3 regions of the Glaciimonas sp. CA11.2 genome follow, and region 2 is predicted to be linked to each of the others. Evidence: predicted binding sites of a transcription regulator. Region 2 holds the regulator's gene; each other region holds the start of a gene.

Region 1 (4,290 bases), 2.4 Mb from region 2:
TGTGCTGAGTACACGGTTATAGAGGACCGCATTAAAGTCCCACACTTCGGGCCAGCAATCCCTGGTTCGCTGGCCGAACGCTGCGGGATGGCGCAGCCCAAGAATCGGTCGATAGGCATCGTTATAAATTTGGATTAAATCAGGTCCCCAAAGTACGATTGTCGGCAACGGCGAATCGAGCGCCATCGTGACAGCAATACGAAGGCTCGGAGGCCAATCAGACATTGGGCCAAGCGCGGTTTTGGACCAGTCCAGATGGCGCACAAGCGCCCCCATTTCGGTCCCCTCCGGCGGCCAGACGTTCGATGCAAAGACCAAGTCAATTCCTAATAGGAGCTTGTTTTTTAGTCGGTATGGACGTGCTGACCGGATGAATCCTGGTCAGATTTTTGTTCCTACAAAATGGTTGCGTCGTACGTCAAACAGCACGCTATTAAGCTTTGACCTTATCCATAAAGGTTTTCCGCAGTTTGGCAACTTTTGGCGCCACGACAAACGCGCAATATCCTTGAAGCGGGTGTTGTTTGAAATAGTTCTGGTGATAGTCTTCGGCCTTGAAATAGATTTCAACAGGCGATAGTTCTGTCACAATTGGTGCATCCCATACGCACGCCATCTCTGCCAATACATGCTTAGCGGTTTCTTTTTGTTCCGGCGACTGATAATAGATAACCGAACGATATTGCGTCCCGATATCGTTGCCTTGCCGGTTAAGTGTAGTGGGATCATGTATCGTAAAAAATATCTCCAGCAATGCACGAAAAGAAATGATTTCATTATCAAAGTTGATTAACACCACTTCTGCATGGCCAGTAGTGCCATCGCACACTTGTTCATAAGTCGGCTCCACGATATGCCCGCCGGTATAACCGGACTCAACATGTTCGACTCCTTTGATTTCCTGATAAACAGCTTCAAGACACCAAAAGCAACCACCGCCTAACACTGCAGTTTCGTTAGCCATACGCATTCCCCTGTGGATTTATCATTAATAGTGACTTTAACGTACTCCGTGCCCACGTGCATACTTTCCCTCATGATTTCACAGATTTCGGTATTCCAGAAATCTGGCGTAAAAAAAACCTCGATATGATCGAGGTTTTTTAGTCCGGCCCTAAGTTCAACCGTTGTTCCAGCCTTTACTTCAGCCCTTTCAGGGCCGAACTTGAGCAATTATTTAAAATTTGTAACCAACTGACAAGAAGCTGACGATAGGGTCTAGTGTCAGCTTCGTAGTGCTGTGCACATCGCCACTTGGCGTACTTGTAGTCAAGTCGGCTCTTGTTTTCAACGGAATGTAAGAAACCGAGAGACCGACAGACCAATGCGCATCGAAATTGTAGCTAGCACCGGCACTGATAACGGGTGCCAAAGAACTGCTTAAATCAGCGCTGGTACGCAAAGCACCGGTTTGACCGCGACTGATAACGCCGCTCAACTTCTGTTGAAAACCATTATCCAATTGCACATCGGTATACCAGACATACGTAGCACCAGCACCTACGAATGGACGAAATTGGCTATTTTTATCACCGAAGTAATATTTGACCAAAACCGCTGGACTCCACTGCTTAGCCGAACCGATATGGGTTCCTTGAAGAATGCCTTGGCCATCCAGTTTGAATTTTGGCGGTATTCCGGCATCGGCAGATAACACCCAATTATCGGTAAAGAAATGACTGAATTGCAAACCGAGAGTGTCTGCATTGCCAACACCAGCGCCAGTATTGGGAATAGTTTGGCCAGAAACACTCAGGTTTTGACTTGAGTCCTGTGGTGCCAAATGAAACCAACCCAAGCCAACAATATTATCGCCAGCCTGCTGCGCCATAGCGGGTAAAGCAGCCATTGTCAGCAAGGTTAACGCTGCGATTTTTGGTAGTACAGAAAAATGTTTCTTCATGCGTCTTCTCCAGGATTGACTTAAATCAAATGTAAATAGTGCGTTGGGTTTTGTTCCCTGCAACTACTGTCATTACTATTTCGGCGCCTGCCAATGAACAAGGATTAATCCGGCGGCGCTCTATTATTATTTATTTTTAGTTATAGGCATATAGCTATTAGATGATATTGTCGCAATTCATCATTACACTTTGCCATTAAAAAGAACGTGCGTGCTATTCTTCTTTAAGCACTATGCCAGCTTTAAATCTTTTTGACTATACTTGGGGTGTGGTATTTTTTCCTCAAAGCCACTACAGATGCTTGTATTGGGAAAATTTATCTGTCAAAGCATATGCGGCGCGGCGCAGGCGATCGTTAATGCCCTGCCAGGCATTGTCCTGAGGCGGTGCCTCGACGACAATCATATCGGCCCCGGCTTGATCAAGGTCACGCAAGGCGGCGTATAAATTATGAGCATAGCCATGCGGAGCTTCAGGCATCGGATAGTGAGCGACTAGCGGGACAGTTTTCTCCGCGCCAGCCGAGTAAGAAATCAAAGCCAGTCGTTGTCCATCTTGATGCATTTGCGATAAAGCTGCCAGCAAATCCACCGGCGCTATCTGTAATACCGGTGTTAGTGGCGCGTAATGTGATTCCAGCGTCCCTGAGGCACGCGGTGCACCACTATCTGCGGCGTGAACGGGTGCGCCTAACACTGCGGCGATTTCTGCTGTACTGATGTCGCCAGGTCGCAAAAGCACCGGTCCATGAGTCGCTATTCGGGATAAGTCGATGATGGTGGACTCAATCCCGACCTCGCTCTGCCCACCGTCCAACACATACGCAATGGGGCTGTTGACCCCGTCACCAAATTCATCGCGTACGTGCTGCGCAGTGGTGGGACTGACGTGACCGAATTTGTTGGCAGATGGACCCGCAATGCCGCCCTTCCCAGCTTTGAACTCGCGCAGCAAAGCTTGCGCAACAGGATGCGAAGGACAGCGAATACCAATGGAAGTCTGCCCGCCGGAAAGCGCACTGGAAACATGATCTGCACGCTGCAAAATCAGCGTCAGCGGTCCAGGCCAAAATGCCGTAATCAACTGATACGCTTGCGGTGGAATAGCCTGCGCCCAAAAGCCAAGATCTGCCTCCGGTGCGATATGCACGATGACAGGATGATTTGAAGGGCGCCCTTTGGCTGCGTAAATATTCGCTACCGCTGCGGGATTTTCTGCGTCTGCACCAAGACCGTAGACCGTCTCACTTGGAAACGCAACCAACTCACCCGCTTCCAACATGCGCGCCGCACGCTGGATCGCCTTGATATCAATGATCAAAGCGTCGGTTGAGGTTGTAGAGCCAGCTTTAGAAGCGTCTTTAGGGGCGGCTTTAGAAGCAAGCTCAGGCATGCCAGAGTTCAAACGAGGATCAGATGGCACATTCATTACAAAACAATACCTAGAATAGCGCAAGCGGTAACCAGTTGCGCATTTGCCTGGGCCAGACTCGGGGCGACGAAGGTGATATGGCCCATCTTGCGGGCGCGGCGGGCTTCCGTTTTGCCATATAAATGCAGCGCTGCACCGGGAAGCGCCGCGATCTTATCCCAGGCTGGTTCGCGAGCCTCATCGCTGCCCGCGTCAAACCAAACGTCACCCAAAATATTTAGCATGATCGCAGGAGAGTGCTGTCTTACATCCCCCAGTGGCATCCGTGCCATCGCCCTAACCTGCTGTGCAAACTGGCTCGTAATGCATGCGTCGATAGTGTAATGACCGCTATTATGCGGACGCGGCGCCATCTCGTTGACCACCAGCGAACCGTCTGCCAACACAAAAAATTCGATGCATAGTACGCCAACATAACCAAGCTGCTCAATGATTGCCAGCGCCGCATTTTGTGCGCGCTCCGCCGCTTCCACACCGACATTTGGTCCTGGCACAGTCGTCGTGAACAAGATGCCGTCGCGATGGACGTTCTCCGCAATCGGATACACGACGGCCTGCCCGTCCACGCCGCGCGCAACCAATACCGACACTTCATATGCCAATGGCAGCATTTTTTCTAGGACGCAGTGGACGCCGTTCATTTCCGAATAGGCTGCACGTAACGCATCCAAATCAGTCACCCGGGATTGCCCCTTGCCGTCATAACCCAAGCGGACTGTTTTCAATATTCCGGGGAAGAGATCGGCAGGTACGCTGTCAATGTCAGCCAGTGACGCAATGCTTTTATAGGGTGCAGGAAGTACTTTTGAACGGACGCTGCATTGCGTGAAGAACTCTTTTTCTACGATGCGATCCTGCGCGATGGAAACGCACGCAGCCTTCGGTGCGATGAAGGTACTTTCGGCTAAAAATGCCAGACTATGATGCGACACATTTTCAAACTCTGTCGTTACGG
Region 2 (4,290 bases):
CCATGACGAACAGTCCTACGTCGTTGGTCAACAGCATCGACAAAAATGCGGTGGCGAGCACCAGAAAAACAGCAAGGGCGCGCTCAGTTGGCATCAATACCGTTAAATGCCTACCCAAGCGCGACAGATAGCCGCTTAATTCAACACCCTTGGTTAACGCCAGCAAACCGGTCAATGTCGCAATCGTGGGCCAATCGACCAAATGCGGATACTGCTGAATTTTTTCGGGAGCAATAGCCGACAAAATCAGCAAAATGACGAATAAAATTAGAAAAAAATAATCTTTACGTAGTGTTTCAAATAAAGTTGCAAATAAGGATGAAGTTGTCGATAGTTTAATAATATTTGTCATTGTTGGTCGAGTAAACACTTTGTAAATCGGTGTAAAGTTTGCGAATTCCGGGCGACTAGCCGACGGTGAACGAACCGTTTAAGGCGTTTTCATCAACGCCCTCTAATCGTTGTGCCTACACAGAATACTGCTTCAACGCAATTATATCGATACACGCTCAGTGAGCGTGAAAAAGCAGGAGCACCGCACGTAGATCTTTGCTTTAGTGTATTTGAAAAGCGCAGCAGTACTAGTGGAAACAATCATTTCCACGCTGTAAGTGCGTAATTGCAGATTGGATCGCTTGACGGCGGGAAGATAGATTTGTATTAACGCGACATTCCCTCAACTGCTGTGCGCAATTTCTTTATGGAAGCATCCAGGTCGGTTTTTAATTCTTCCCAGGCATTCAGTCCACTATTTTTCAAATCCATGCTTTTTTTATCAAGATCATTCAGATCTCTTTGAAAGCCTTGAATAGTCGGCTCCATACGCAGTCTCGCAACTCGACCTGACTTCTTGGCCTTAGCATTAAGACTATCAATTTTGATTTTTAAGTCGGCAATTTGCTGGCGCACCGCTTTTAAATAGGTATCCCGTTGTACTTCTACACCATATATTTTTTGTCGCGTATCGGGCGACTCTGCGAACGTGTTTTCGTAAAAACACAAAGGTAATAAAGCCCAGAGCAATAAAACACCAATATTCGATTTAGCTACTTTGATGGTGCGTTTCATGTACATTCCCCGGTAGGCCCATCACATGGGCGTGATTTGAGCGTCTTATTGGAACGTCTTATCAGTGATCCTATAAGGGAGCCGTGATAACAGGTTAATAAATAAAACCGGTATGACACGTCAATAAATAGCAGGAATAGTTGACGCCAGATAAGTCCTGCAATTTCACTTGTTAACGAAAGCTCTCCATTCAGCCTATCCTCTATTTTCGTACTTTCAAGAAAATTCTATTCAGTATCGAAGCCACGGGTTGTACCTGTGTCTATTGAGCTCAAACCTCAACAAGTGGCATATCTGCTGACTGGCCCACAATATCGAGAACGGCTTACATAATTGGACGAATTGTTGAAATATCCTTGGAAGATCAATACTGGCTAAAAAGCGATACGATCAACAAAAAATTAACACACCTAAAAATCTGTGATCCCCATGACTGCAATAAGCTCCAAAATTGACTTGCAGAACAGTTAATTGCGATTACAATTGTAATCATAAAGACAACATTAATAACTGATCCACATCAAAATTTATCGTCAACAAATCAGAAAATCAACGCCTTAGTGGCGATTCTGGTTTAGAAATATCGCATCCCGTCCGCGTCTTTTTATTTTTAAAGGGATCAGTCACGATGGTTAATACAGTCCCATTTCTCTCCCCACATCCGACACACGTCATGAACGTAAAGACGCATTGCGGGAACTGCAATTTGCGCGACCTATGCCTTCCAATCGGACTCACCGAGGCCGAACTTGATCGATTGGATCAAATTGTTAAACATAGACGGCGCATTACGCGCGATAGTGCGCTCTATCGGATGAACGATCCATTCGTCAATCTGTATGCTATTCGTGTCGGGCATTTCAAGACATATCAAGTTAATGCCAACGGAGCTCACCATATTTCCGGATTTCAAATGACCGGTGAATTACTAGGGATGGAGGCCATCAGCTCATATCGGCATCAATGTAACGCAGTGGCGCTGGAGGATAGTGAAGTCTGTGAAGTGCCGTTTTCGGACTTGGAAAATCTCTTGAAAGATGTCCCGATCATGCTGCATTATTTTCATCGCATGATGAGCCATGAGATTGCACAAGATCATAACGCCATGCTGCAATTAGGGAATCTTCGCGCAGAGCAACGGTTTGGGGCTTTTTTGCTCAATCTTTCGACCCGATATAAAAATCGCGGCTATTCAGCTACGAATTTTCAATTACGGATGTCTCGAGAAGAAATTGCCAACTACTTAGGACTGACAAACGAAACTATTAGTCGGTTGCTTTCTCATTTTAAAAAAATGGGATGGTTGAAGGTCAACAACCGCGAAATTACATTATTAGACGTTCCCGCTTTGCTGATGTTAGTAGAGGGAAAGTAACCAAGCTGTGAAAAAGTCACCACCCAAGAGCGAAAGTCCAAAAAAGAGTAGCGCCAATCTACTCAGCAGATAAAAATATCAGGCGGTAGTAATGCCTTACGTCAACCAAGCTGTGAAACATCTGCCGTTACTGTCGCTGTCTCTTAACCTTTTCGCTATTCCTGCAACACTAACGGATCACAACATCAAATCGGGCCTACCAATTTGTTACGTTTAAAAAGGCGACTTTACCTGCTTAATTTTTTTCCATTGCTTATGGAGTTTTTTAAGATTGATTTCGTTATGCGCTGAGACATAATCGCGCACGTATCCAGAAACATCGGCCAGTCTTGGCTTACCCGCTGTACATTGCTGTAATAAACCATCAGCTACACGCGCATCGTTTAATTCGCCTAACGTATCTTGCAGCACGCTAAGGGCGGCAAGATACGTTTTGATTTTTTTTGCAGAATATAACGAAGAAAAGAACGCTAATCCATAGCGCATTTTTTTTGCCGCAATCCGTAATTTGTGACGCTCTGTCGCATCGATGGCACTTAGCCCCTTTCCGCGCTGACGTAGTTTCTTTTGATATCTACGCAACTGCGCAGTGGCGAAAGGGCGCAACGGTGCATTAGCACGTTCCAGTAGCGAGGTGGCAGTGTCCGACTTTTTCCCTAACTGCTGATTTGCATCATGGATACATGCGCCCAAGATCAATATAAGACGTGCATACCGGCTAGAGTTGAGAACTTTGACAGCATTACTTCTGCTCTTCTTCGCAAAGTCAGCGGCTTTTTTCTGTAACGGCATAACGGTCCGCGGTCCGTTGAAACCGAATGTCGCGGCGGCCAGTGTAGGACCAGCAAACACTTCCCAGTCACGTGCACTTCCTAAGTGTCTACCCAACCACTTGCACTCCTCCAGTAAAAACTCCGGTTCTGCTAACTGGTCTCTAAAAATCACGAGCGCTGAGCGCAGGCGGCGCACGCCAACCCGCATTTGATGTACGCTCTCGGCATCGGTCCCGTATTTAATGCCAGCTTCGTTACCTTGAATTTGCTCCAGACAATGGGCAAGAATTATCTGAAAACCCTCTCCTATCGTCTTTTTATCTGATAATGCAAGAGCGCTTGCCGTTGTTATCGCCGGTGGTTGCGGTGCATACAATCCGTAACCACGCTCAGCCTTACTAATATTACCGACGCTTAGTGCTATCGTCTCTTGCAGCGCTAATGCTAAGGCAAATAAATTTCCTGCCTTCCCCGATTTAAGTTCCAGTTCAATTTCACTAATCGGGATACTAATAACGCCGTCGCCATGACTAGAGACAATCTGGCCCTGATCGAGAGCCAACTCTACTTCGTCACCTTCGGGCAAACGCAACATCCAGATACGCCGCTGAAACCGCGTAGTGAATACAGGGGCGAGTTGCTGCATCAACTGTGGTCGACCCAACAGCTTGAACCATCTGGATCGGGGTTTCAACAGTGCCTGAATTGCCGGCAGGTCAGGCCTGAGATCCGTGACTTCGGACTCCCATTCGTTGCGCTGATGCAAGCCACTGTCGACCTGACCGCCCGCTTTCAATGTCTGGATTAATTTGCCATCAACTTCCCTCACCCGAAATCCTGCCCGATGGCGCATTAGATAACAATCCGGCGTATCGAAGTAGGTGCTGACAAGTTGTTGTTGGTAAGGTTTGGCGATCGCCAGTTGCTTTAACAAAGGATGCCGTCTAAAAGCGCTAACCGCACTTGGGGCAATAAGGAGTTTTAATTCTATTTCCATCACAATCTCTGGATGTGGCGCCGCTTTGTTTTATTAATGGCCATGCGGAGTGTTGGCTTACCGAATATCAATCTAAT
Region 3 (4,290 bases), 3.4 Mb from region 2:
TGCGACGCAAACATTGATTGATGTCTATTCACTTTTCATTTGATTACGATGACCTCAAACGCTCACAACGCCCATAAAAAAAGCTCGCCGAAGCGAGCTTTTTTTGACACTAGAGGCAGTTATTAGAACTGGTTCATCGTATTGTCTTTACCAGATGCTTTCAGCGCAGCGTCGCCACTGAAGTAATCTTTGTGATCATCGCCGAGGTCTGAACCGGCCATGTTTTGATGCTTAACACAAGCGATACCCTGACGGATTTCTTTGCGTTGAACGCCAGCAACATAACCCAACATACCTTGATCACCGAAGTAATCCTTTGCCAGGTTGTCAGTAGACAATGCAGCAGTATGATAAGTCGGCAGCGTGATCAGGTGATGGAAAATACCGGCTTCACGTGCTGAATCGGCTTGGAAAGTGCGGATTTTTTCGTCAGCAGCAATCGCCAACTCCGTTGCATCGTATTCAACACTCATCAAACCAGCGCGATCGTACGAAGAAACATCTTTGCCTTCACTTTTCATGATGTCAAAAATTTGCTGACGGAAGTTCAGTGTCCAGTTGAATGATGGGCTGTTGTTGTACACCAGCTTGGCATTTGGAATAACTTTACGAATCGCCTTAACCATACCGCCGATTTGTGCAATGTGTGGTTTTTCAGTTTCAATCCACAGTAAGTCAGCACCGTTTTGCAGGGATGTAATTGAGTCCAGAACACAACGCTCTTCACCAGTACCAGCGCGGAACTGGAACAGGTTACTAGGCAAACGCTTAGGGCGGACAAGTTTACCGTCGCGCTTGATGATGACGTCGCCGTTTTTCATCGCATCGGCCGACACTTCTTCAACGTCGAGGAAGGAGTTATATTGATCACCCAAATCGCCAGGCTCATTCGTTACTGCGATTTGCTTGGTCAGGCCAGCACCCAATGAGTCGGTACGCGCAACGATGACACCGTCGTCTACACCCAGTTCCAGAAACGCGTAGCGAACCGCGCGGATTTTGGCGAGGAAGTCTTCGTGAGGAACCGTTACTTTACCGTCTTGATGGCCGCACTGCTTTTCATCAGAAACCTGATTTTCGATCTGGATGCAGCATGCACCCGCTTCGATCATCTGCTTAGCCAACAGGTAGGTCGCTTCCGCATTACCGAAACCGGCATCAATATCAGCAATGATTGGTACTACGTGCGTGATGTGGTTATCAATTTTATCCTGAATCGCTTGCTTGGCAGCACCTTCAGCACCGTCTAATTGACGGAATAAACCACCCAACTCACGTGCATCAGCTTGACGCAAGAAAGTGTAAAGCTCTTTGATCAGCGCCGTTACAGCAGTCTTCTCGTGCATCGACTGGTCAGGCAATGGGCCGAACTCAGAACGCAATGCGGCAACCATCCAACCCGACAAATATAAATAGCGACGATCGGTGCTGTTGAAGTGTTTCTTGATAGAAATCATCTTCTGTTGACCGATAAAACCGTGCCAACAACCCAAAGACTGGGTGTACTTGGACGAGTCAGCATCGTAGTTGTTCATGTCATCGCGCATGATTTTCGCAGTGTAACGTGCGATATCCAGGCCCGTTTTAAATCTGTTCTGAATGCGCATACGTGCAGCGGACTCAGGATTAATCGCGTTCCATGCACTACCTTCTTTGTCCTTCAAACCGGTGATGGCTTTGATGTCTTCTTGATATTGTGACATGTGGATTCCTTAATAAAGTAAGTTTGAAAATAAGTAAGACTGAAAAACGAATCGGGTGCTGAGGCATCTCTTCACTCATGCCCGAACAACAGGGCGGTGAACTCAAAGCAAAACTGCATGGATCAATAATAGCCGGTTTTTCTCATATGAGCCATGTCTTATATAAGACATATGACTTAAATTAATCTCTTTATTTTCATATACTTACATACTATTTTTTGCTATGTGAAATGTATTTTCAAAAAAAATGTATAAATTCCCTCATTTTTTTCATGCCGTCATTTCACAGTGTGGAATCAACTTTCCGTATCGTGGAAAAACCACAGTTACAGTTCGCCTTAACCCGTTTAAGCGAGCGAATTGTTAAGCGATGACAGACAAAAATAATGTAAACGCCGAAATTTAGTCACCGCCGGAGAGGCAGTGCAGGCGTGTGTTGCGAAAGCGGCACATTCGCCCTTCCGCCTAATGACTTTTAACGGAAAAAGGGAAACTACTTTTTTACATGAGATGAAAAATACATGGATCGAGCGCCCGCCAAGCCCGGACGCTGACGCTGAAGGACGAACGTTGAAAACGTTAAACGCAAGCCAACATTATCGCAATTACCACATCAAATCGTCCGGGATCTGGAAGGCTGCATACGGATCGTCAGCGTCAATTTCAGTGCTAGTCTTGCTCACCCGCACGACGAGCGAGTCATCGCGCTCCGCGATCTTGTCGGCAATAATTCTAGGCACCAATTCAGGCACGCCACCCTGACAAATAATCACCAGACGCCCAGCCACTAAATGCGCTTGAACCGCGGCAGATACATATAGCCGTTCGATCTTCTTGTCATGCGTAAAATGATAGGCGATATCGCCAGCGCCCTTGCTCTGGCGATTCTGCTGCACCATTTGGGTAATTTGCGCCAGGATTGCCTTTTGGGTTGCGGCCGCGTCGCGCTGTGCATTGAGTTCGCGGGCGCGATCAGCATTCTTGCGTTGCGTGTCGAGTGCTGCCTGGCGCGACTCATCAACACTGGACGTACCTGCACGGCGCTCAGCCTTTTGCTGCTTACTCTTGTCCTGGTGCGCCACTTTGGCTTTGTTTTTGTCGACCAGGCCAGCTTTTAAAAATTGCTCTTGCAAAGAGGCCATATGAACTACTCCGTAAATAGGGTCTACCGGATCATGCAATGATGCCGATCAGTGGAAAGACGCTAGCATAGCAAAAATGTCGACCAAGCAGATCAGGGATCGTGACTGGCAAGCATTCAAACTCTGTCAGAGTACCGCTGTGGCAAGGGATTGTGCGGCTTGAATGTGGATTTTCTGTGCATCAAACCATGCCGATTCCACGCATCGCAAAGCTATAATATGAGTCAATACAAGTAAATGCTGTCGGCACGGACTGCGTCTGCCTCTGCGTCATCAAGGAATCCAAATGAAACTCGATCGTCATAGTAATGTAGCGATGTACGTGCAGATCGCCGATGCGCTGGCGCGCGACATCGCGCAGGGCATATACCCACCATCGGCGCGCCTACCTTCGGAAGCGGATCTGGTGGCCCAGTTCGCAGTCAGCCGCGTCACTGTTCGTCAGGCTATCGATCAGTTGGGCCGTCAGGGGCTTGTGACCCGCAAACAAGGCAAGGGGACGTTTGTGTCACGCCAGGTCATGCATCATGAGCTAGGTGATCTGGAAGGCTTCTATGATGTCTTGCTTAAACAAGGAGTCGTGCCACAAACGCAATTGCTGGAATTTGTACCGGTCCTCACGCCGCAAGAACTGGTGGCCACCTTCGACGAAACTGTCACGCAATTGCATTTTCTGAAACGCTTGTATCTGGTCGATAACAAACCCATCGCTATCGCCTATGGCTATCTGCGGTTGGACAACGCCAATGTCACTTGGGAAGAGGCGCAGCGCTATCCGATCTATGGTTTGCTCGACCACTTCACATCTGCCCAAATCGCCCGCGCCGACATACGCATTCGCTCAGAACAAGCCACACGCAAGGTCAGTCAAGAACTCGCCCTGCCGTCGCGGGCCTCCACACTGGTCATGCAGCGTACGTCCTTTTGCAATCTTGGTCGGGTCCGTGAGCACTCGACGTTCTACATTCGACCTGAGAACTATGAGTTCAAACTGAGTGTTTCAGGACCGTTGCCGATTAGCTCATCGCTTTTTAACGTCTTGTCCACGCCCGACCAGCACACTAGCGCCACGGTCTGATCCACACAGCTCAGTTGTTACTCGCGACCAATAAAACGTACCTTCTGTGGCGAACCGTCAGCAGCCAGGTGATCATCCGCTGACGCCGGGGCAATAACAGGGCCGCGCAACACACGCAAGGTTTTGGTTGCCGGATCAATTTCTACCAATGCACCATGGGGAATCAACGACGTCACGTCCTCATCGAACCCCGCCATCATTGAGATGCCGCCAAGCGCTGCACCTTGTACCAAAATCGGGTTGACGCTGTTGAACACAATGGCGAGTGGCACCATGTCACGCGACTGCATTTCATTCAACATCCACGCACTCGCCACGCCACCCTTAGCGGTATCAAGTACCAAAATTTTGCCAATATAGGATTGGC

The links. Region 2 encodes FNR, which switches genes on or off when oxygen is low (the NO sensors DNR and NnrR bind a similar motif). Its sites were predicted from a motif close to TTGATNNNNATCAA; they were not measured.
Region 1: a site for FNR is predicted at 1,919-1,932, ahead of RGU75_RS10595 (OmpW/AlkL family protein). Genes of this name have one in related genera too.
Region 3: a site for FNR is predicted at 1,875-1,888, ahead of RGU75_RS06230 (isocitrate lyase). Genes of this name have one in related genera too.

What each region holds. Positions count from the first base shown of each region.
Region 1 covers NZ_JAVIWL010000001.1:2,460,733-2,465,022, reverse strand. The annotation lists gene RGU75_RS10605 (PAS domain-containing protein) at 1-318, opposite strand, end outside; gene msrA (peptide-methionine (S)-S-oxide reductase MsrA) at 434-964, opposite strand; gene RGU75_RS10595 (OmpW/AlkL family protein) at 1,178-1,903, opposite strand; gene RGU75_RS10590 (L-threonylcarbamoyladenylate synthase) at 2,196-3,332, opposite strand; gene RGU75_RS10585 (5-(carboxyamino)imidazole ribonucleotide synthase) at 3,332-4,290, opposite strand, start outside.
Region 2 covers NZ_JAVIWL010000001.1:4,817,752-4,822,041, forward strand. The annotation lists gene RGU75_RS20860 (SLC13 family permease) at 1-352, opposite strand, end outside; gene RGU75_RS20865 (hypothetical protein) at 661-1,068, opposite strand; gene fnr (fumarate/nitrate reduction transcriptional regulator Fnr) at 1,742-2,443, shown strand; gene RGU75_RS20875 (CHAD domain-containing protein) at 2,657-4,213, opposite strand.
Region 3 covers NZ_JAVIWL010000001.1:1,447,452-1,451,741, forward strand. The annotation lists gene RGU75_RS06230 (isocitrate lyase) at 123-1,703, opposite strand; gene RGU75_RS06235 (DUF2058 domain-containing protein) at 2,309-2,845, opposite strand; gene RGU75_RS06240 (GntR family transcriptional regulator) at 3,132-3,923, shown strand; gene RGU75_RS06245 (aconitase X swivel domain-containing protein) at 3,941-4,290, opposite strand, start outside.